One region of the Bacillus sp. C-3-6 genome, then DNA from elsewhere that is predicted to be linked to it. Evidence: riboswitches for the same ligand, from Rfam matches in the RefSeq annotation. Region 1 holds a riboswitch; the other holds the start of a gene.
What was found. Region 1 has a riboswitch for cyclic di-AMP ahead of ACW0JX_RS03985 (SipW-dependent-type signal peptide-containing protein). Riboswitches for the same ligand answer to the same signal wherever they lie in the genome.
Positions count from the first base shown of each region.

Region 1 (12,248 bases):
GCGATCCACCTGCACCGAGGCCGCCTTTGGACTAATATCAGGATCAAGCCCTGAACCTGAATTTGTCACTAAATCTATAGGTACTTCTGTTACTGGAACGCTCGGATTTTGTTTCTTCCACTCTTCAATACTTTTCTCTACTCGTTTCTCTAAATCTGGATTAGATGGTGCATAGTTATTTGAACCAGATGCTTCAGCCTTATATTCAATACTAGAAACACGCCCTTGAAAATAACGTGGATCCGTGAAGTTTTGCCCGATTAATTTAGAACCAATCACTTCATTTTTATCATTATATATTAGACTTCCATCCGCATTATCCTTCATCACGGCTTGTGCAATACCAGTAACAATAAGTGGATATACAAGTCCACACAACACTAGAAATGTAAAAGTAATACGGATAATTGGTGATAGTATACTTTGTTTCTTTTCCATCTTTTTCCCCTCTTCCTTATATGAACAAGCCGACAATTATATCAATTACTTTAATTCCAATGAACGGAACGATAACTCCGCCAAGCCCATAAATAAGTAAGTTTCGGCTAAGCAATGCATTAGAACTCATCGGTTTATATGCAATACCTTTCATCGCTAACGGAATGAGTAATGGAATAATAACAGCGTTAAATATTAATGCTGATAAAATCGCTGACAGTGGTGATGTTAACTTCATTATGTTTAGTGCTTCCATTTGCGGAATCGCAAGTGTAAACATTGCTGGAATAATTGCAAAATATTTCGCTATATCATTCGCAATACTAAATGTCGTCAATGCACCACGTGTCATTAACAATTGCTTACCAATTCCTACAACCTCAATAATTTTCGTTGGATTCGAGTCTAAATCAATCATATTTGCTGCTTCTTTCGCAGCTGTCGTACCACTATTCATCGCTAATCCAACGTCAGCCTGTGCTAATGCCGGAGCATCATTTGTACCATCACCTGTCATCGCTACAAGTTTCCCTTTATCTTGCTCTGCTTTAATAACCGCAATTTTATCTTCTGGTCTACACTCGGCAACGAATTCATCTACTCCTGCTTCTTTTGCAATCGTTGCTGCTGTTAACGGATTATCACCTGTACACATAACCGTTTTAATCCCCATTTGACGCAACTGTTCAAAACGCTCACGCATACCCGGTTTTACTGTATCCTTTAAATAAATTAAACCGTAAATACGATTATCTACTGCAACTACAAGTGGTGTTCCGCCCTCTTTTGAAATTAAGTCTGCTTTTTGATTTACATCTTTCGGAATTGTTCCACCTTGTGACCCAACCCATTCAATAACAGCACCGACAGCACCTTTTCTCACTTTCGTTCCGTCTTGTAAATCAACACCGCTCATTCTCGTTTCTGCTTTAAACGGAACAAACTCCCCTTGTTCTGCAAGTTCTCTATTATATGATATAGATTTTCCCTGCACATACTCGATAACAGATCGACCTTCTGGCGTTTCATCTAAAACAGAACTAATAGCAGCCCACTTTCCAACTTGCTCAATCGTTTCATTTCCTACAGGCAATAATGTATGAGCCATCCGGTTTCCAAAAGTAATTGTACCTGTTTTATCTAAAATAATTGTATTAATATCGCCCGCAGCTTCTACTGCTTTCCCTGACATCGCTAACACGTTAAATTTTGTCACCCGGTCCATCCCAGCAATACCAATCGCTGATAGCAAACCACCAATTGTCGTTGGAATTAAACATACTAACAATGCTACGAGTACAGCTGTATCAATTTGAAAACCTAAATAATTTGTAAAAATCGGCAACGTCACAACGACGATCAAGAAAATAAGAGTTAAGCTCGTTAATACTGTATTTAAAGCAATCTCATTCGGCGTTTTTTGACGAGCAGCTCCTTCTACTAAAGAAATCATTTTGTCGATAAATGATTCACCAGGATTACTCGTAATGACAATTGTAATTTCATCACTTACGACCATCGTTCCACCTGTTACGGAACAAAAATCACCGCCTGCTTCTTTTATAACAGGAGCTGATTCCCCTGTAATTGCAGATTCATCTACAGATGCTAATCCTTTGATTACTTCGCCATCATTCGGAATCATTTCTCCTTGTTTTACGATAACAACGTCACCTTTTCTAAGATCAGTTGCTGAAACTTGGACAATGTCTCCATTTTCTTTTACAACATTTGCAAACACATCTTTCTTCGACTGCTTTAAAGAATCGGCTTGTGCTTTACCACGGCCTTCTGCTAATGCTTCTGCAAAATTCGCAAATAAAACTGTAAATAATAGAATGAGAGAAACTGTTATATTAAACCATCCTGGTATACTACTAGAACTGCTTGGAAGAAAAGATAAAATGAACGTAATGATAAATCCAATTTCCACAACGAACATAATCGGATTCTTTATCATGACTTTCGGATTCAATTTCGCAACGGATTGTTTCATCGCATGTGTTACGATATCACGATCCATCGTTTTCGCTTGTCTAACTTCATCTTCTACAGCATGTATTTGTGACTTATTTAATTGTTTTTCTTTTACTACTACCGGTCTCATCATTTACCCTCCATTACTTCAATGTAAGAAATTCTGCAATTGGTCCGAGTACTAACATCGGGAAAAATGTTAATGCACCGACAATTACAATCGTTCCGATGAAGATGCCACCAAATAAACTATTATCTGTACGGAACGTTCCAACTGTTTCTGGCACTACCGTTTTTTCTTTCAACGAAGCTGCCACAGCTAGCATCGTAATTAAACTGAAGTAGCGTCCTAAAAACATAACTAAACCAGTCGTAATATTCCAAAACGGTGTATTATCTCCTAATCCTTCAAATCCAGATCCGTTATTCGCAGCTGACGATGTATATTCATATACAACTTGTGTTAAACCGTGGAAACCGGAATGAGAAATAGCATCCGTTCCTAAATTTGTTGAAAGAGCTAATGCCGAAAATCCTAAAATGAGCAATGGATGAAATAAAATCGTGACTGCGATTAATTTCATTTCCTTACCTTCAATCTTTTTACCTAAAAACTCTGGTGTCCGTCCAACCATTAACCCAGATATAAACACCGCGATAATTGCATACATAATAATGTTTACAAAGCCTGCTCCAACTCCGCCATACACTGTATTTAACATCATATTTACGAGGGGAACTAGACCACCAATTGGTGTTAACGTATCATGCATCGTATTAACAGCGCCTGTTTCAGCAGCTGTCGTTACTGTTGCGTATAGTGAAGAAAATACTGTTCCAAATCGTACTTCTTTCCCTTCTGTACTTCCTTGTACATGTTCGATACCCATTCCATTTAATGCCGGGTTCCCGTTTAGTTCAGATGTCGTAATCGTTATAAACCCTAGTAAAAATACCATAAATAGTGACACGAAAAGGATGCGGCCTTGTTTTTTATTTCCGACCATTCGTCCGTACGTAAATGGAAGTGCTGTTGGTAATAACATCATAAGCATCATTTGCAAAATATTACTCATTTGTCCTGGATTTTCGAAAGGATGCGTAGAGTTTGCTCCGAAAAATCCACCGCCGTTATTTCCAAGTTCCTTAATGGAAACGAATGATGCAACAGGTCCGCGTAAAATACTTTGCTTTGCACCTTCAATCGTTTGTGCTGTAACCGCCCCATCTAACGTTTGTGGTACGCCAAGTGCGACAAAAACTAGTGCCGCAATAAATGCGATAGGAAGAAACACTCTCGTTAACGCTCTCGTAAAATCAACGAAAAAGTTACCAAGTTCTTTTCCAGCAAGTCCTCTTATAAAAGCCATAACGAGCGCTAATGTCGTTGCTGGTGCCGCAAACATTAAAAATGTAATTCCGATTAATTGTGATAAATAAGATAAACCATTTTCACCGCTATAATGCTGTAAGTTTGTATCAGCCATAAAACTAATTGCTGTATTAAAAGCGAGCGTAGGCTCCATCCCTTCAATATGCGCTGGATTTAGTGGCAGCACACCTTGTAATCTGAAAATGAAGTATACGACAACGATCATAAATCCATTTAATAAAACTAATGATAATGCGTACTGTTTCCACGTTTGATTGTATGCTTTTACACCCGTAATTTTAAAAATAAGTTTTTCAAAAGGCCCGAATACTTTATCTAACGTTTTGCTACCTTGAAAAGCTTTTTCTAAATAAATCCCCGTTGGCTTTGCTACTAAAATAAACAAGAGCATTGTAATAATGACTGCAACCCAAATCATAATGAATAATTCCCCCTAATTAAAACTTCTCTGGATTTAATAATGCATACACTAAATACACTGTAATTGCTGCGACAATAACCGATAAGACAATCATCATGATTGCTTTCCTTCTTTCACAACTTTATCTGACCAACTTGCAAGACTTGCCATCGATGCAACTAATAAAATAAAAATCCCGACCATTACAACATCTAACATAACGATCCCTCTCTTTTTGTTAAAATTTACCATTTAAATATTAAAAAAGAACACTGAGCTCTACTCAGTGTTCAAAAAATGAACAACAAAAAGTAAACCTCCTCTCTAAACGCTTACGAGGTTAGCTGTCGGATTCGGGCCTAAAGAGTAGCCCTACTTTCAAAACTGAAAGATTCACCCCAAGTGACGATGCACAAAATTGGTTCCCCCGCTCCATTTCTGGAACTCAGCGATTTTAGGTTTTTTTGGAAATTTTATGAATGATTTATGAGAGTAAATATACTCCTCTATATTTCACTTGTAAAGGGCGAAATTGCTGAAAATAATAATATTTACATTCATTTAAACGCTTACATTGAAGATTATTACTATTATTTCATCTATTTTCTTTATTTCTCTTTTCTTTTCTTAAAAATGACCTTTTAAATATGAAATAAAAAGAGCGAATGACATGAAGTGCATAGCTTGTTGCACTCAGCATTCGCTCTTTTTTATTCAACCTTTATTCTCCTCGTAAAAATGCACGTAAATTTCTCCCACGAATATAAACTTGTGTCAATTCTGCATGTAGCTGCTCATACTCAGTAATATCCATCTCTAAATACAAAGCATCTTTTGATGGTAATATAATATATGGCCCTGGAAAAAGGGGATCAATCTGGACCAATTCTTGAACTCGCTCTACCGATACTGCCCAACGATTTGCTATATCTCCAAGTAATAGTACCTTCATCATTTCTTCCCCCGCCCTATTCAAAAAATAAAAAAGAAATATTATCACAATTTGTAAACACGACAAACTTAGCTCCAATTGTTTCATAGAGCCTCGCTGGATATCGTTTATTCCTTGTAACAACAGTAATAGGTGCTTGAAAAGAAAAACGAATGTGTTCTGTGAAGAAACTAACGATTGGAAGCTCATCCCCTAGTAAAATGACCTTCTTAATACACTCACAAATACTAGTAAAATCCTGCTCCTTACTACAACTATAAGTCCAATCAAACCCACAATTCCTAACTTCAGCCGCTACCTCTTCATTTGCTGTAAAAATAACTAACTCATGTTGAAATGCAACTAGATCTCTTAAACTATTTACCTTACTTTCTTCTCCAACACAAATAAGTGTTAGTTCCATGTACCTCATCCTCCTTAGTATAAAAGAAATCAAACATAGATTGATATTCCCCTATACTAATCAGATCGATGAAGTGATGTATCCATCATGGCACCGTCCTCTCTCAAGACGCTTACGAAGTTAGCTGTCGGATTCGGGCTTTGAGAGTAGCCCTACTTTCAAATTTGAAAGATTCACCCCTAGTGACACTGCACAAATTGGTTCCTCCGCTCCATATAATTGGACTCAGCGTTTACAAAAAAATATATTCTGGCTGATATATTACTCCTGTATTTTGAAAAAGTAAACAGAAAAAAAGCCAGTTATAAAACTGGCTTTTCACTTATCTATACACGCGTTCTATTCACTTTATACGCAAAATGATTCGTCGGTCCATGACCACTACCAATATTCAATGGCTCTTCAATTGCTATACTAATAAATCGTTTTGCTTCTTGAACAGCATCTTCAATTGAGTATCCTTTCGCAAGTCCTGCTGTAACCGCTGAAGCAAATGTGCACCCACTTCCGTGCGTTTGCTTTGAAGGAATTCGCTCGCTTCTAAACTCAATAAATTCTTCTCCATCAAAGAGGAAATCAATTACTTCATTACCTTGATATTCTGCATGTCCGCCCTTCATAAGCACATATTTAGCACCTAATTCGTGCAATACTTTTGCAGCTTCCTTACTATCTTCAACATTATGAATCTCCATCCCAGTTAACACTTCTGCTTCTGGAACATTCGGTGTTATAACGGTTGCTACTGGTAATAAATATTCTTTTAATGCATGAACTGCTTCTTGCTGTAATAATGATGCACCGCCTTTTGCGATCATAACGGGATCTAGCACAATATTATTCCAGCCAAATTTTTTAATTTGTTCTGCAACAATTTGAATTATTTCACTACTAAATAACATTCCTAGTTTCACTGCATCTGGTGTTAAATCCGTACCAATTGAATTCAGCTGTTCTGTAATACCTTCTAACGGAACAGGATATACCCCTTGAACGCCAAGCGTGTTTTGAGCAGTAATTGCCGTAATAGCCGTCATTCCGTATACACCAAGCTCTTGGAATGTTTTTAAATCTGCCTGAATTCCAGCACCGCCGCCGCTATCAGACCCTGCAATTGTTAAAGCTTTATTCACTTTCATCCCACTCATCCTTTTCTATCCAAAATAGCGATGATAAATCGTTTTTGCTTCGCTTATATCTTTCGTTCCATGTACGAGCACACGGCCATCTTTAAAGGCGACTAACCTCTTGTCTTCAACAGAAAATGATAGTAAATATGGATTTACATTTAAATCATTCACGCGACCTTCCAGCAACTCTTTATATTGTTCAAAATTCATTTCCTCTTTATGAGGTGGTCTAATTTGAACTGTATTTCGCCCGCATAAAACTGCTGTTTTTGATGTGTTCTCTTTATTTAAATACGGATATAATGCATTCTCTCCGCATGAAGAACAATTATGCTGGCGAAGCTTTTGCACATTCATACATGAATACTCATTCTTCCACATATCAAACGATACAAGCCCATCTCGAAGTGATTCGTAATCTTCTACTAACAGTTTAAGAGCTTCTGTTACTTGATGAGAAACGACAAGAGATACAGCAGGTGATATAATACCCGCTGTATCACATGTTGCCCCGCCAAGCGGAATCGACTGCAATAAACATGATAAACATGGTGTTTTACTAGGAATGATTGTGTAAGAAAGACCGTAACTACCTACACATGCACCGTAAATCCATGGAATAGAATATTTTTGTGCTATATCATTCACAATAAAGCGTATTTCGAAATTATCAGTCGCATCAATAATTACATCAACGTTTGTAACAAGTTCTTCTAGCTCTTCAGCTGTTACATCTTGAACGAGAGCTTTTATTGTTACATCGCTATTAATCTCTTCTAAACGTTTTTTAGCCGCTATAGCTTTTGGGAGATTATTCTTTACGTCGCTCTCTGCATACAATTGTTGTCTTTGCAGATTACTCCAATCTACATAATCACGGTCAACAATTGTTATCTTGCCAACACCCGCTCTTACAAACATCTCTGCATTTGCACTACCTAATGCACCTGCACCGATAATAAGTACATGCTTTTCTCTTATCTTTTGCTGCCCTTCTGCTCCAATTGGAGAAAATAGTTCTTGGCGAGAATATCGATTATTCAACTACGCTCATTCCTTCTAAAGGACTACTTGCAGTTGCACAGCGCTTACGTGCAATACGACCTGCTTCAAATCCTAAACGTCCTGCTTCAATACTTAGTTTCATTGCCTGTGCCATTTTAATAGGATCTTTTGCTCCTGATACAGCTGTATTTAATAACACGCCATCTGCTCCTAATTCCATTGCAAATGCCGCATCAGCTGGGCTACCAATACCGGCATCAACGATAACTGGTACTGCCGCTTGTTCAATAATGAAGCTCAAATTTAATGGATTTACAATACCAAGTCCTGATCCGATTGGAGATGCTCCTGGCATAATCGCATGCACGCCAAGCTCTTGTAATTTACGTGCTAATACAACATCATCAGATGTATACGGAAGTACGATAAATCCTTCTTTCAGTAACATTTCAGATGCCTTTAACGTTTCTACCGGATCCGGTAATAACGTTCTATCATCACCAATAACTTCTACCTTTATCATGTCACAAAGCCCAGAAGCTTTTGCTAATTTTGCAATACGAACAGCCTCTTCAGCGTTTTTTGCCCCTGCTGTATTTGGTAATAACGTATATTTTTTCACATCAAGTTTCTCTAATAAATTAGGTTGCTTTGCATCAAAGATATCCATACGACGTACTGCAAACGTTAAAATTTCAGCTTCAGAAACGTCAATTGCCTTTTGCTGTACGTCAAAATCAGGGAATTTACCTGTTCCTAATAACAGTCTAGAATGAAATGAAAATGGTCCAATGTTTAACATAATCAACCGCCTCCTACGAAAGTTACAATCTCAATTTGGTCTCCATCAAAAACAGATGTATCTGTATGATCATCTTTTTGTAAAATATCTTTATTACGCTCTACTACAACAATTCTGTTATCTAGTTCTAAATGTGTAAGTAGCTCAGCTACTGTTTTTACACTCGCTGGCACTTCAATTTGGTTACCATTAATTTTTAAATTCAAACTTCCATCCCCTTTCTAAACTCTTCTAGAAAGCAATGAATCTAGCAAATAATTCTCTTGCTTTCCTTCTATTAAATCAGCCATATATTGGCCAGAAATAGGACTTAATAAAATACCGTTTCGATAATGGCCCGTGCAAGCATATAAACCTTTTATTTCTTCATGCTCTCCCATATAAGGAGCTTCATGGTTCGATTGTGGTCTTAATCCTGCCCACGTGCTTTCCCATTCTGCTTCTTTTAAAGCTGGCAATATTGTATAAGCACGCTCTAATATAGAAGTTATACTTTCTAGCTGCACAGTTTTATTGAACGTATGGTGCTTCATTGTTGCCCCAATTACGTAACGTCCACCGCGCTTTGGAGTAATGTAAAATCTTTCTTGAAAAATAGGTGCTTTTAAAAGTTGTTTTCTACTTCTTACCGCAACCACTTCTCCTTTAACTGGATATGTCCCCCAATCGTGGTGAAAATAACTGAGTAACTTCGTGCTCCATGAACCTCCTGCAATAACGACTTTCTCACATGTGACAATACCTTCACTTGTAATAACTCCAGTCACTTTATTATTTTCAATACGAATATCAAACACTTCTGTCTGTTCATATATATCAGCACCTGACATTGCCGCAGAATGTGCGAATGCTTTCGTAAGCTCTGGTGCAATAACATGACCGTCTTTCGGATAATATACTGCTCCTATAATAGATTCGGATAGATACGGCTCTTTTTCCCGCACATGGTCTCCCGTTAGAAAATAGGAATCTTCACCTGTTTTTTGCTGCCAATCCATAATTTGAAGAATTCTTTCCTTCTCATCTTCATTTTGAGCAATACGATAAATTCCTTTTTCTTCATATCCAATATCAATACCCGTCTTTTCACGTAAAACTGCTGCAAGTTGTGGAAATATAGCTCGGCTTTCTCTAGCAAGTTCAAATAGCGGATCATACGCATCCCATTCTGCCTGAACACCAAGTAGACCAGCAGCTGCTTTTGAAGCTTCCGATGCAATTCTTTGCTTCTCTACAATCGCTACTTTATGTCCTCTTTCTGCTAGAAAATGTGCAACTGAACTACCAATTACACCACCACCAATAATCGCTACATCATACTTCTCACACATATTTTTCCGCCCACTTTCTTATTGATTCCTTATAAGATTTCGCTTTGCTATACGGGTCACTACTACTTACAATTCCGGACATAACTGCTATACCGCTTACACCGTTAGTAAGGACATCCACTGCGTTTTCTGGAGTAATTCCTCCAATTGCTGTAATCGGTATAGATAAACACCTTGCAATGTCAGAAATTTCTTCAAGCCCTCTCGCTGGCACACCTTTTTTACAATCTGTCGGAAATACATGACCATAAACGAGTGAATCCGCTCCATTTTTAAATGCTACTATCGCTTCATCTAGCGAATGCACAGAATAACCGACATGCAAATACGAAAACTTTTCTTTCACTGACTTTACATCTGTGCTTCGATACCCTAGTTGAACACGAGGAATATTTAATAAAATTGCAATATCAATTCGATCATTTATGACAATTTTAGAAGCCGGAAAGCCTTCCATTAAAAGACTTTCCACACCTTCATATAACTCCTTCGTACTCTTCTCACGCTCACGAATATGCAAATAATCAATCTCACTCTCAATTTGCATCGCTACATTCACTAACTCTTCGAATGGCATATGGCCATTTGAGATTACGTGGAGCTCATTTTTCATATTCATTCGCCTACTTTAAAATATTTTCGAATAGTTCATCGGCTGGAACGGTTTCTTTCGTCATTCCTTTGTCCTTCAGCCATTTATTTTGTTTCTCCCAAGATTCTTTTGAATCTGATAAAAATGGCTCATCTTTCGTTTCCATCTTCTCTAATAAAATTTTCATACTTTCCTTTTCAACTTCTGGCACAAGTGGGAAGTTTTCTTTTTCTTGATGATTTAATAAAATATTCAATGCTTCATCTGGGTTTTTCTTCATGAAATCATAGCCTTTTTTCGTACCACGTAAGAAAGCTTGCAACGCTTCTTTATCTTTTTTCAACGTTTTATCACCTGTTACAAACACAAGTTCATGATAGTTCGGTACTCCGTAATCAGCTGGATTAAAGTAAGCTGGTTCATGGCCTTCATGACGCATAACCGGTACTTCATGATTAATGTATGCCCCTGTTACCGCATCCACTTTTTTCGTAATTAAGGCTGGTACTAAATCAAATCCAACATCAACTACTTTCACTGTATCAGGATTACCACCAGCTTCTTTTACCATCGTTTTTAAATACATCTCACTTAAAGGTGTTCCAGAATATCCTACTGTTTTTCCTTCTAAATCTTTCGGTGATTGAATACCCGCTGATTTCAGCGATACGACATGATTTAATGGTGAACGTACGACAGCCCCAATTGATTTCACTGGAATTTGCTCATTTGCTCTTGCCATAACAACATCTGGCTGATAATACAAGCCAACTGTCACCTTCCCTGCTGCTGCCAATGTTAATGGATCAGTCGGATTAGAAGGGAATTTAATATTTACCTTTACACCTTCTTCTTTAAAGTATCCTTTTTCAATTGCTGCATAAATAAAGCTATGTACCGCATTTGGATACCAATCTAACATGACTGTTATTTCTTTCTCTTTTTTACTTTTTTCTGATGCTGAATTACTTGAACATCCTGTAATCATTGCAATTAATAATGTAAACACAAAGATGCGCTTTAAAAATTTCATGAATGCTTCCTCCAACTAATGAATTTCTTTTCTAATATGGAAATAAGTACGACGAAGAAAATAGCTAATAATGATAACAATACAATGGGTGCAAATACGCCAGCTCCATCTAACTGCGTCATCATTCTCTTACTGAAATATCCAAGTCCAGCTTGTGCACCGAGCCATTCTCCAATTGCTGCTCCGATAACACTAAGCGGAACTGCAATTTTTAAAGCTGAGAAAAAATAAGGAAGAGCAGACGGCAACTTTAATTTAAGAAAAATATCTCTTTTCGTTGCTCCATATGTAACTAAGAGCTCCTCCCATTCTTTTTTTGTACTACGCAGTCCATCATACGTATTGACCGCAATCGGGAAAAACGTAATTAAAACTGTGACAACAACCTTACTCCAAATTGTGTATCCAAACCATAAAACAAATAGCGGAGCAAGCGCAGTAATCGGAATCGTTTGTGAAGCAACTAATAATGGATAAAATGCTCTTTCCATCCATGTACTCGCATTCATTAACATCGCTAGCCCTACACCTAATACGATAGAAATAACAACACCTATTAAAACGACGTATAACGTTGCAGGTAAATGAACCGTAAATAATATGTCTTTTAGTTTCCATATCTTCATTACAATCGCAGACGGTGACGGTAAAATGTACATCTCATCTACAATTCTTGCTCCTATTTCCCACACAGCTAGTAAAATACTAGAAAGTGTAATAGCAGGAACTAATTCTTTCAATCGGTTCATCACACAAGTACCTGCCTTTGTAACATACTAAGAAGCTCATCTT
Region 1 is NZ_CM137247.1:774,374-786,621, reverse strand. It holds gene kdpC (K(+)-transporting ATPase subunit C) at 1-438, opposite strand, end outside; gene kdpB (potassium-transporting ATPase subunit KdpB) at 455-2,545, opposite strand; gene kdpA (potassium-transporting ATPase subunit KdpA) at 2,559-4,226, opposite strand; gene kdpF (K(+)-transporting ATPase subunit F) at 4,246-4,323, opposite strand; gene ACW0JX_RS03985 (SipW-dependent-type signal peptide-containing protein) at 4,323-4,427, opposite strand; cyclic di-AMP (ydaO/yuaA leader) riboswitch at 4,524-4,669, opposite strand; gene ACW0JX_RS03980 (hypothetical protein) at 4,804-4,926, opposite strand; gene ACW0JX_RS03975 (hypothetical protein) at 4,930-5,163, opposite strand; gene ACW0JX_RS03970 (hypothetical protein) at 5,177-5,563, opposite strand; cyclic di-AMP (ydaO/yuaA leader) riboswitch at 5,657-5,804, opposite strand; gene thiD (bifunctional hydroxymethylpyrimidine kinase/phosphomethylpyrimidine kinase) at 5,890-6,702, opposite strand; gene thiF (thiazole biosynthesis adenylyltransferase ThiF) at 6,718-7,737, opposite strand; gene thiG (thiazole synthase) at 7,730-8,500, opposite strand; gene thiS (sulfur carrier protein ThiS) at 8,503-8,706, opposite strand; gene thiO (glycine oxidase ThiO) at 8,722-9,831, opposite strand; gene tenI (thiazole tautomerase TenI) at 9,824-10,444, opposite strand; gene ACW0JX_RS03935 (ABC transporter substrate-binding protein) at 10,455-11,456, opposite strand; gene ACW0JX_RS03930 (ABC transporter permease) at 11,453-12,205, opposite strand; gene ACW0JX_RS03925 (ABC transporter ATP-binding protein) at 12,205-12,248, opposite strand, start outside.

Region 2 (12,248 bases), 1.0 Mb from region 1:
ACAAAGCCAAATAATGCAATTTCATTATTTGAAAAATGTAATGGCTCTGATCTTAATAAAATTGGAATAGCTGTCCAATAAAGGCTAAATGCAGCAAATAAACATGCGTGATAAAAAGCTCTTTGTTGTAAAGGAGAAGTATTTATTAGTAGCTTTACCATAGAAGTTATTAAATTTGGATATGTCATGTTACTAGTTGAGATAACTTCATAGTTGGGTAAAAATTTTAGAATTAACAGTAATACGGTAACTAGGGTTATTAATGAAAAAAGAAATACCATTCTCCAGCTAAACCACTCTGTTATTCCGATAGATAATGGGCGAGCAATCATAATCCCAATCAATAAACCACTCATCACTTTACCCACATATTTACCTGCCTCTTCAATTGGCACGATTCTCATTGTTAGTGGAACTAACATTTGAGCTGCACAGGCCCCAATGCCAATTATAGTTGTTAATAGTAAAAAAATAATTCCGTTTGTCGAAATTAGCGTACCAATTAATGAAAAAATAGTTAACCCGATAAGAATTCCTATTATTTTCTTACTTTTCAATAAATCAGCCATCGGTACGATAAAAAATAACCCCAATCCATACCCAATTTGTGTCAAAGTAGTGAGCAATCCAGATAAATCAGAAGAAATGTTCAGATCTTTTGCAATGAATTGTACAATTGGTTGTGCATAATAAATATTTGCAGCAAGTGAACCACAACTAATTGCTAAAATAAATATTAGAAAATTTGTCTTTTTAGTCAATTTTATCATTCCTTTCTTTTTGGAACGTTCATTCCGGAATCATTAAAAAAGAAAGACTATAGGTCTGCAATAGTCTTATCTACTAGATGATAGGCTGAATTTTTCTCTTTTTTATATTTAGACATTACATTCAAACTATGATTTAAACTTAATAAAGAATATGCAACTAATTCAGTATCAACCTCTTGTGAAATTTCTCCTTTCTTTTTTCCTTCTTCGATAACTTGCTTAAATACTTTTTCAAGTTCATTAAAATCATTTATGAGTATTTCTTCTATGGCAGGGTCAATTTGTCCAATAAGCAGTGAAGAATTAGTTATCATACAACCTTTTGGAATTTCACCTGAATAACATTTTTCAATATGTTGATAAAAAAAGGATTTAAGTGATGCTTTTGTGTTTATACCACTAAAAAGTAAATTTCTCTTTTGAGAGCCATAATTTTTATAATGTTCCAAAACTAGTTTAAATAGTGCATCCTTATCTCCAAAGCTATCGTAGAGAGTAGATCGACTTATACCCATCGTTTCAATAAGATCTGATATATATGTAGCATCATAACCTTTTTCCCAGAATAAATGCATAGCTTTATTTAAAGCGTGTTCTTTGTTAAAACTAATACTTCTACCCAATTTATAACACCTCCATTCATGTAACTTAGTATAAATATTCCGGAACGATAAGTCCAGAATATTCGTCTTAATTTCCGAAAGTTTCGTAAAATATCCGTAAATGTTAATTTGGTATTGTGGTATTTAGATGCTATAAAATAGAAAGTATGTATTGAAGCGACAATTAAATTCGATTTTATTGAGGAAAAGTTAAGCTCCTATTAGTTTATATGTTTTTTTCGTTAAAAATCGAAAAGATTCCAAGGTAATCCATATCCTTTTAAAAGGATAGCTTTTTTCTTGAACGAATAAATATTCAAAAGAATGTCGCGTCTTTCTGTTAGTATTTCTGCTATAATATATTACGCTTTATAATATTTTATATTTAAGGAGAACAACTCATGAAGCGAAAAAAGAGTCATTTAATGGTAATGGCACTTGTTACATCTTTATTATTAACAGCTTGTAATAATAAAGCGGATAAAAGTGACACAGAGGTTAAAAAACAAGTGTTAAATGTAACAGTATCAGAAGAAATTCCTTCTCTGGACACTGTGAAAACAACAGATGGTACATCAGCACACATTATGCAGAATATATTTGAAGGGTTATATGTATTAAACGATCAAGATCAGCCTACTCCAGCCATAGCAAAATCGTTTAAAAGAAGTGAAGATGGTAAGAAATATACATTTGACTTGCGTAAAGATGCAAAATGGTCAAATGGGGATAATGTAACAGCAAATGATTTTATATTTGCTTGGAAACGTGCAATTAACCCTGAAACAGCCTCTCAATATGCGTCCATGCTCTTTTATGTAAAAAATGCGAAAGAGATCAATAAGGGAACAATGCCTCTTGATGCACTTGGGGTTAAAGCGATAAATAATTATACGTTAGAAGTTGAACTCGAACAGCCAGTTCCGTATTTTTTACAGTTGTTAGCACTACCTATATACTTACCACAGCATGAATCATTTTTGAAAGAACAAGGAAACAATTATGCATTGGAACCTAGTAATCTCATATATAACGGTCCATTTGTATTAGAAAAATGGAAGCATGAACAAGAGTTTCAATTAAAGAAAAATACTACATATTGGGATCGAAAGAAAGTGAAATTAGATGAAATAAACTTTCATATCCTAAAGGATACAATGACAGCTGTAAATTTATATGAAGCCGGAGATTTGGATCGAGTACCTATTAATTCGCAAGTTGTAGACAAGTATAAAGGGAATAAGGAATTACATATGTCGAGTGATCCTGGAATTGCTATGCTTCGTTTTAATGAAAAAAATAACGCGTTAGCAAATAAAAAGGTGCGTCAATCTATTTCATTAGCGTTAAATAAAGATGATTTCGTTGCTCACTTTATTAATAACGGAGCAAAACCTGCAAGTGGACTTGTACCAGTTGGTCATGTAAATGAAGTGACTGGTAAAGATTTTAGAAAAGAAAATGGAGATATTTCCTCATATGATTTGCAAAATGCGAAAAAAATTTGGGAAGAAGCGAAAAAAGAGCTTGGGGTAGAACAAGTAAACCTAGAGTTCTTAACGTTCGAACAAGATAACGCAATACGTATGGCAGAATATATAAAAGGTGATTTAGAGAAGAATTTGCAAGGGTTAACGATACAAATTAAACAACAGCCATTTAAGCAAAAATTACAGTTAGAACAAATAGGTGATTACGATATAACTATGGCAAATTGGGGACCTGACTATAAAGACCCAATTAGTTATTTAGAGTTATTTACGACAGGGAATCCGAATAATAAAATGAATTATTCTAATGTTCGTTACGATGAATTAATAAAGAAAGCGAAAACGGATTTTGTACTAGATACGGAAAAACGATGGGAAGCGTTGCGAGAAGCTGAGCAGGTATTATTAGAAGATGCAGCTGTGGCACCGCTTTATCATATTGGCTCAGCGTATGTACAAAAGGATTATGTAAAAGGGATTGAAAAACATCAATTTGGTGGTATTTATACTTATAAGAATGCTTATATTGCTAATGAATAAATACAAAAAACCTTACTTTTTAAAAGTAAGGTTTTTTACACATAAATTCTATTAAACTGATTTTAATAAAGCGTAAAAATTCGTATCATATGGGATATCATCTTGATACATATAATTTTTTAGAACACCTTCTTTTTCAAAGCCTAATTTTAATAGTACTTTATTGGAAGCTTCATTTTCAAGAAATACAATTGCCCCGATCCGCTTTAAATGAATCGTATGGAAACCGTATGATATAACCTCAGAAACAGCTTCAGTCGCATATCCTTTTCCCCAGTGTTCAGGCAAAAAGGCATAACTTATATTGGCTCGTTTATGCTCAGAAGACCAATCGTGAAAACCAATGGTACCGATGAGTTCTTTCTTGTCTTTTAATTCGATTCCCCATTTTATACCGCTTCTTGCATTGTAGCTCAACTTAAAGTTATGAATGATTTGTTTCACTTGATCAACATCTTGTAACGGTTTTTGGCCATAATAGCGCAGTACATTAGTATTAGAAAAGCATTGTAGTATACGTGGTGCATCTTTTTCGGTAAGTTCTCTTAAAATGAGTCTTTCAGTTTTTAATAAAGGAAACATATTTTCGCTCCTTTTCACATGAAAATAGAATGTATTTGTTATTATATAATTTAATCTGAAAATAAAGATTATTCAAGGCGTAAGGGAATTATTGTCTGGAAATAGATTATATAATTTATCTTAAAAAGAGTTTATAGGATTAATACAAATAATGAATTGAAAAAGGGTATTCCAAATAAAAATTGGAATACCCTTTTTTCATTACCCTACAAATGTTTGATACAGTAAGAAGATATTTAAAACGATAACGAGAGCAGCAATTATCCATGCGATAAATGTTGTTATACGGTGGTTAACGAGTGCACCCATAATCTTTTTATTACTTGTAAACATAATAAGTGGTACAAGTGCAAATGCAATACCGAATGATAAGACGACTTGGCTCATGACTAGAGCGTATGTTGGATTTACACCTAAAGCGATAATTACTAGTGGTGGAATCATTGTAATAAATCGGCGTAAATATAACGGAATATGCATGCGAATGAAACCTTGCATAATAATATCACCCGACATTGTACCGACAGAAGAGCTAGATAGTCCTGCTGATAAAAGTCCAATCCCAAATAATGCAGCCGATACAGGACCTACTAAATTGGTAAATTGAGTGTAAGCAACATCTAAATCTTCAACGTGCAAGCCATTTTTAAAAAATAGTGCAGCTGCTACAATTAACATACTTGCATTAATTGCTCCAGCAATAACCATTGCAATAATAATATCGATAAATTCGAAACGAAAAATCTTTTTCTTTTGTTCGTCAGTTGTTCCGACCACACGGCGTTGTGTTAATGCAGAATGCAAGTATATTGCATGCGGCATAACTGTCGCACCTAAAATCCCTGCTGCAAGTAATATACTGTCTACACCTTGGAATTTTGGAATAAATAGTCCTGAAAGAAGGGGACTTAATTCTGGTTTTGCATAAAAAACTTGAATCCCAAAAGCAATTACTACAATGAAAATCATTCCTGTAATAATAGCTTCTAGTGGACGAAATCCTCTACGTTGAAATTCAAGGATAATAAATGATCCGGCTGCTGTAATTAAAGCGGCAGGTAGCATGGGGATTCCAAATAGTAAGTAAAGCCCCAATGCAGCTCCAATAAATTCCGCTAAATCTGTAGCCATAATAACTAGTTCACCTTGTATCCATAAGCCGATAGACACAGGCTTTGGAAAGTTTTCACGAGCTATTTCGGGTAAATTGTTTCCTGTAGCAATTCCTAATTTAGCTGATAAAGTTTGGATTAATACAGCCATTAAGTTAGAAGCGAGTATAACCCATAATAGTAAATATCCATATTGTGAACCAGCTGCGATATTTGTAGCAAAGTTGCCAGGATCAATATAAGCAACGGACGCGATAAAAGCGGGTCCTAAAAATGGTAACAGTCTTTTCCAGCCTTTTGTTTCTCCACTTAAAGCTAAGTGAGCTGATTGTACAGTTGTACTTTCAGAAGGGAGATGTTTATCTTTTGTTATATCTTTATTCATAGTAGTTTTCCCCTTTAAAATGTTAACTTGATGAAATTATTGTATTTATTCTTACTCATTATTTCAATACATTTAAATATGTTATGTGATAATTTCATTTGAACACGAAAGTTTCCTTAATGCAAATTATATGCCTTTATGCAATGGATGGTGTGATAATGTAAAATGAATTGGGAGTTTATGGTGTGGTGACATGGGGAAACATAGTGAATTAAAGGGCTGTTTTTGAAATTTATGTGAACATAAAGCTGATAATACAGCATATTAATTGATGGAATTGCAATTGTATGATATATAATATATTGGGATTACAACATAACCATAGTGTTATGATGTGTAATCTTGTTTTTTATTTTTGTTAACTGATAGAAAATAGTATAAAGAAAAGAAAATGGGATTCATTTTCTTATTATATATGTTTTGATATGAACGTTAACTTATACATGATTTTAAAAATTAGATAGGTGGTAGAAATACATTGGCAACTACAAAACCATACAGAGTATTACTATATTACATGTACACAACAATTGAAAACCCAGAAGAATTTGCTGCAGAGCATTTAGAATTTTGTAATGCACTTGAATTAAAAGGAAGAATTCTTGTAGCAAAAGAAGGTATTAACGGAACTTGTTCTGGAACTGTAGAGCAAACAGAGAAATACATGGAAGCAATGAATAATGATCCACGTTTTGATGGTATCGTATTTAAAATAGATGAAGAAGAAGGGCATGCATTCAAGAAAATGCACGTACGTCCTCGTCCAGAATTAGTTACACTTCGTCTAGAAGATGACATTAACCCACATGAAATAACTGGGAAGTATTTAGAGCCAAAAGATTTTTATGAGGCAATGAAACAAGAAGATACAGTTATCATTGATGCACGAAATGATTATGAGTTTGATTTAGGACACTTCAAAGGTGCGATTAAACCTGATATCGAATCATTCCGTGAATTACCAGATTGGATTAGAGAAAACAAAGAAACACTTGAAGGTAAAAAGATTTTAACTTACTGTACAGGTGGAATTCGTTGTGAGAAATTCTCTGGTTGGTTAGTTCGTGAAGGTTTTGAAGATGTAAGTCAGCTTCACGGCGGAATTGTAACGTACGGAAAAGATCCAGAAGTACAAGGTGAGCTTTGGGATGGACAATGTTACGTGTTTGATGAGCGTATCGCTGTTCCAGTAAACCAAAAAGAACATGTTATCGTTGGTAAAGATCACTTTACAGGTGAACCATGTGAGCGCTATGTAAACTGTTCAAATCCAGAATGTAATAAGAAAATTTTATGTTCTGAAGAAAACGAAGCGAAATATTTACGTGCATGTTCTCATGAATGTCGTGTAAGTCCACGTAACCGCTACGTAATACAACATGAATTAACGGAAGAGCAAGTAGCTGCTGCATTAGAGAAAATCGAAGCAGGGAAGTAAGCTGAATTCGTATAATAAAAAGGGTACTCCAAGTTTTATTTTGGAGCACCCTTTTTTCATTATACAGTCCTGTCATTTGTCGTTTTTTGTCGGTAAGTCGATATATTTAAAAAATCGCTGATATATTTCGAGTTGCGCTGATATAATCGGAAAATCGCTGATAAAAATTTCACTTACTGCAGCACACCAAGAATTTGAAAATCACCTTCTTTAGTTTTTATCCTCTTTCTCTTTAACGGCAGAAAGTACCGTTTGTTTTACCCAAGCTTTTCTTTGTTTATGCTGTAGACCCCATTGATATAAACTTTGGGCTCCTAAAATAAGTGAAATGACAATGCCGCTAATCGCAATTAATAGAGCGAAAAATTCAAGAGGGGACGATATTTTGTTTGAATCGGTGTTTCTTAAAAGGTCAATCATAGTAAACCCTAACATTTGGCCCACTACAGAGTAGAGCGTTAAAATTAATAATAAAAGGCTATCTTTTTTAGAGGCGACATTTTCTTGATATTTAAACAAACTATCAAGATTTTGTTTCGCGTTTGAGTATAGAACCTCAATATTAAAAAGTTTTCTTAAGCGGAAGAAAATATCTTCACTTTGTGATTGGGATACTAATTCTAAAGAAAAATAATTAGCAGTGAACGAATTGATCGAATAAATTAATTTCTCTATTTCATTAGTATCTTGTTCAATGTTTAGCTCAGCATAGGCGTTTGCCATTTTTAATAAAACAATTTTATGGAATAGGTTTAATAATAAAGCGTAATAAAATTCTCCGTACATTTGACTAGCAAGTTTAGAGATTTCGCGTTCGCCTTCATTTGTTACACATGTAAAAATATGTTCTTCCATAATGAAATAACGATTTGGAGCCCATCTCTGGTAAGCGTGTTTTTTTAAATAGTCATGAATGTAAGGAATGTTATTTGCACTTACATATGGTTTACCATCACTTGTTAATCCGGAAAGACTGGAAGTACGATAAACATCCACTTCATTAAGTTCCATACCTTCTTTTAGTGACAATAAAGTTTGAACGTACATTCTTTGGTCTTCAAAGAAAGGGAAGGTTTGAAAGTATGAACTTCTTAATCTCTTCTTTTCAAAGAAATCAGTTACGCCATGAAATAAATAACCAAAAATGAATTTTTCAACTTGGGAATACTTTTTTCCGTTACATTCAATACAAATAGACTCATTTGTATCAGTTTTAGTTTCAAGTACACGGAAGCGAGCAGCGAATTCGATTGCTTCAGATAAAGTCATGTTTGGAGCAGTGTTTACTTCTCTTCGAATTGTTAAGAAGCCAAGTTCATAAGGACAAAGTGTTACATCAATAGAGTGTATCTTGAATGGGATTGAAATAAGGTTTGTAGTTAAATGTCCAGTTAAGTTAAGGTCCTTTGAATAACGTTGCAAGCCCTTTTGATGCTCTGAATGAGGAAAGAGAATTTTATTTGTAAATGAAAGATAGTATGCTTCCATATTTTGATGTGAAACTTTAAACTCCCCATAATATGTATTTTCATCATCGAGATGATCGAGCCGAAAAGGAAGAAAATCGTTTTTTTGTAAGAAAGGGAACATATTTTGTTCATATCCAGCTTTAAACGAAAACGGGAATATAAATTGGAATATAGCTGTTGCTACACCTTTTTCCTCAATTGATTGTATTGCCTCCATCTACATTGTGTCCTTTCCATATATGCTATAGAAACAACATGCCCAAATTTATTTGAAAATAACCACTCTTTTATACTCAATTGAGAGTGAAAATTCAGCTTATTTAGTAGAGGACATGTATAATGTTATGTATACTAAAAGTTATAAAATTGTATTTTGAAAAGGGGCATGCTGTATGAGGATTTTAGTATTAGGCGCTGGTGGAGTCGGAGGATTTTTTGGTGGCAGATTAGTCGAGAAGGGAGAAGATGTCACGTTTCTTGTTCGTAGTAAACGGAAAAAACAATTAGAGGAAAGAGGACTTGTAATCCGAAGTGTTAACGGGGATTTTTCCTTCCAACCGAAATTAATAACGAAAGAAGAGAGAACTTCTCAATTTGATGTTATTTTATTTTCAACAAAAGCGTATCACTTAAACGAGGCTATTCAAGATTTGAAGCCGTTTGTTGACGATAATACTGTAATCATTCCATTGTTAAATGGTATCGCTCATTTATCACTACTACAAAAAGAATTCGGCGAAGAAAAAGTAATTGGCGGTTTATGCTTTATCGAGACGACGTTAAACGATCAAGGAGAAATTGTACAAACTAGCGCTGCCAACAGACTTGTGTTTGGAGAAATTAAGTCTCAAAATTCAGAGAGAGTAAAGCATATTTCTAAAGCATTTTCAGGTACGAAGTCTAGTTTTGTTTTAAGTGAAAATATTACGCAAGATATGTGGCATAAATATTTATTTATTACTGTAATGTCAGGTGTGACAACGTTAATGCGTGCACCAATTGGACCAATCCGTGAAAGTGAAGGCGGCCGTGATTTTATCCGTAATGTGTTTGAGGAATCTGTACAAATCATGAGAGTATTAGGAGCTCCAGTAAAGGCTAATATTGCCCAGGAACATATGAAAACGATTGATAAAATTTCGTATGATATGAAGTCATCAATGCAACGTGATATGGAAAAGGGTTCGTTTATTGAAGGGAAGCACTTGCAAGGATATTTACTGGATGTAGCAGAGAAATTTTCTATAGCGGCACCATTATTAGAATCTATATATCAAAATTTAAAGGTGTATGAAGAGATGACCTTTAACAAATCTGTAATAGAATTAGATGTATGAAAAAATAAAAAAGATAGCAATATATAAGTGTATTGCTATCTTTTTTATTTTTTTGTATGATAAATTATTTATTTCTTTTCGTTCTATCTGTCAAATTTATTTCCTGTTCACGTTTACCATATAACTGATTAATTTCATTTGCTACTGCATCTAAATATGAATCGGAAAAAATAGGCTTCTTTTCTTTAGACATATGGGTCTCCTTTGCGGATTTTTAATATTCATTATGTATATTTCTCAGCGGATTATGCGCAATCATTTTAATTTTTTTCTTATTAAAAATTTTTGTTTACTTTTTGAAAATAAAGGAGTATTATAATCCACAGTTTCAATTTTCTAAATCGCTGAAACCGCATGGTACGGGGGACCCGTTTTTACGGATTAGTACATAATCCGATGGGGTGAATCCTTGAAAAAGGTAGGGCTACTCATAGGCCCGAATCCGACAGCTAACCTCGTAAGCGTTATATTGAGAAGGAAGGTGGAGCTTGTGCGACAAAAAAAATAATGTCTACAAGTCTATTTCGCTATGGCTTGTAGACATTTTTTGTTTTCTGAAGAAATCGTTTACTGGCTGTAACAAGCAGAAAAGTTCGTACAAAATTATTGGAGAGTGGACAGCATTGGTTTCATCTATTAAAAGATTTTTAATTGGAAGACCGTTAAAATCAACAGAGCTTGGAGAACAAAAGCTTAATAAAACGAAAGCTTTAGCTATTTTATCTTCTGATGCATTGTCATCAGTTGCTTACGGTCCAGAGCAAATTTTAATTGCTTTAGCAGGTGTGGGAGCGATCGCTTATTGGTATTCCATTCCGATCGCTGTTGGGGTATTAGTATTATTGACAGCCCTTATTTTATCTTATCGTCAAATTATTTTTGCTTATCCGCATGGCGGGGGAGCGTATGTTGTATCAAAAGAAAATTTAGGGATGAATCCAGGCTTAATTGCTGGAGGATCTTTATTAGTCGACTATATTTTAACTGTTGCGGTAAGTGTATCTGCAGGTACAGATGCGCTAACATCTGCTTTTCCTAGTTTACATGCACATAATGTAATCATTGCGATTATATTTGTTATATTTATTACGATCTTAAATTTAAGAGGAGTAACGGAATCAGCTTCTGTTTTAGCATATCCTGTTTATTTATTTGTTTTAGCCCTATTTATATTAATTGGTGTAGGCATATATAATATTTTGACTGGTCACGTTTCACCAACTTTACACACGCCGATCGGAACGCCGGTTGCGGGTATTAGTTTGTTTTTACTGTTAAGAGCATTTGCATCAGGTAGTTCTGCTTTAACAGGTGTTGAAGCAATTTCAAATGCAATTCCGAACTTTAAAGATCCTGCGCCAAACAATGCTGCAAAAACATTGCTTGCAATGGGTGCATTACTTGCTGTGTTATTTTCAGGAATTGTATTTTTAGCTTATTATTACGGAGTGACGCCGAGTAAGGAAGTAACAGTTGTTTCTCAAATTGCTGAACAAACATTTGGACGTAATTTCATGTACTATTTCATACAAGGTACAACAGCTTTAATATTAATTCTCGCAGCTAATACAGGCTATTCTGCATTTCCTTTATTAGCGGTTAACCTCGCAAAAGATAAATTCATACCGAGAATGTTTACGATTAGAGGAGACCGTCTAGGTTACTCAAACGGTATTATAATACTTGGAGTTGCTTCGATTATTTTAATTGTAGCTTTCCAAGGACAAACAGAACATTTAATTCCGTTATATGCAGTAGGTGTATTTATTCCATTTACACTTTCTCAAACAGGGATGGTATTAAAGTGGCTTCGTGAAAAACCTGAAGGATGGGCTTTAAAATTAACGGTTAATTTAATTGGTGCAGTTATTAGTTTTATCGTAATGAGCATGTTCTTTTTAACTAAATTTGCACAAGTTTGGTCGATTCTTATTTTCTTACCAGTTATTATCTTCTTATTCCATCGAATTAAGAAGCATTATGATGCAGTGGGTGATCAATTAAGTTTAAAAACTTGCGAGCCTCTTATTCCAATTGAGGGGAATGTAATTGTCGTTCCTGTAGCAGGTATGACGCATGTAGTAGAAAATTCATTGAATTATGCGAAATCTCTTTCTGCAGATCAAGTTATCGCTGTATATGTTGCTTTTGACAGAGAAGAGGAAAAGAAATTTGAAGAGAAATGGAAGGTGTGGCAACCTGAAGTAAGGCTTGTTACATTACATTCTCATTATAGAAGTATTATTCAGCCGTTAACGAAGTTCATTGATACAGTGCAATATAAGGCAAGTGAATCGAATTACCGCGTTACGGTCGTTATACCACAGTTTATTCCGAAAAAAGGTTGGCATAACATTCTTCATAATCAATCCAGTTTACTCATACGTGCGTATTTACTTTATAAAAGAAATGTTGTTATTACGACAGTTCCATATCATTTAAAAAAATAAGAAGATTTTTGAAGGATAGCTTCGTGAAAATGAAGCTATCCTTTTTGTGTATATGCTATGCATAATTGCATAT
Region 2 is NZ_CM137247.1:1,772,283-1,784,530, forward strand. It holds gene ACW0JX_RS09185 (MFS transporter) at 1-770, opposite strand, end outside; gene ACW0JX_RS09190 (TetR/AcrR family transcriptional regulator) at 818-1,393, opposite strand; gene ACW0JX_RS09195 (peptide ABC transporter substrate-binding protein) at 1,774-3,402, shown strand; gene ACW0JX_RS09200 (GNAT family N-acetyltransferase) at 3,454-3,984, opposite strand; gene ACW0JX_RS09205 (Nramp family divalent metal transporter) at 4,186-5,481, opposite strand; gene trhO (oxygen-dependent tRNA uridine(34) hydroxylase TrhO) at 5,960-6,919, shown strand; gene ACW0JX_RS09215 (hypothetical protein) at 7,130-8,605, opposite strand; gene panE (2-dehydropantoate 2-reductase) at 8,781-9,725, shown strand; gene ACW0JX_RS09225 (hypothetical protein) at 9,790-9,918, opposite strand; cyclic di-AMP (ydaO/yuaA leader) riboswitch at 10,058-10,204, shown strand; gene ACW0JX_RS09230 (APC family permease) at 10,349-12,175, shown strand.
Region 2: it holds a riboswitch for cyclic di-AMP, as region 1 does, so the genes downstream of both, ACW0JX_RS09230 (APC family permease) here and ACW0JX_RS03985 (SipW-dependent-type signal peptide-containing protein) in region 1, are expected to answer to the same signal.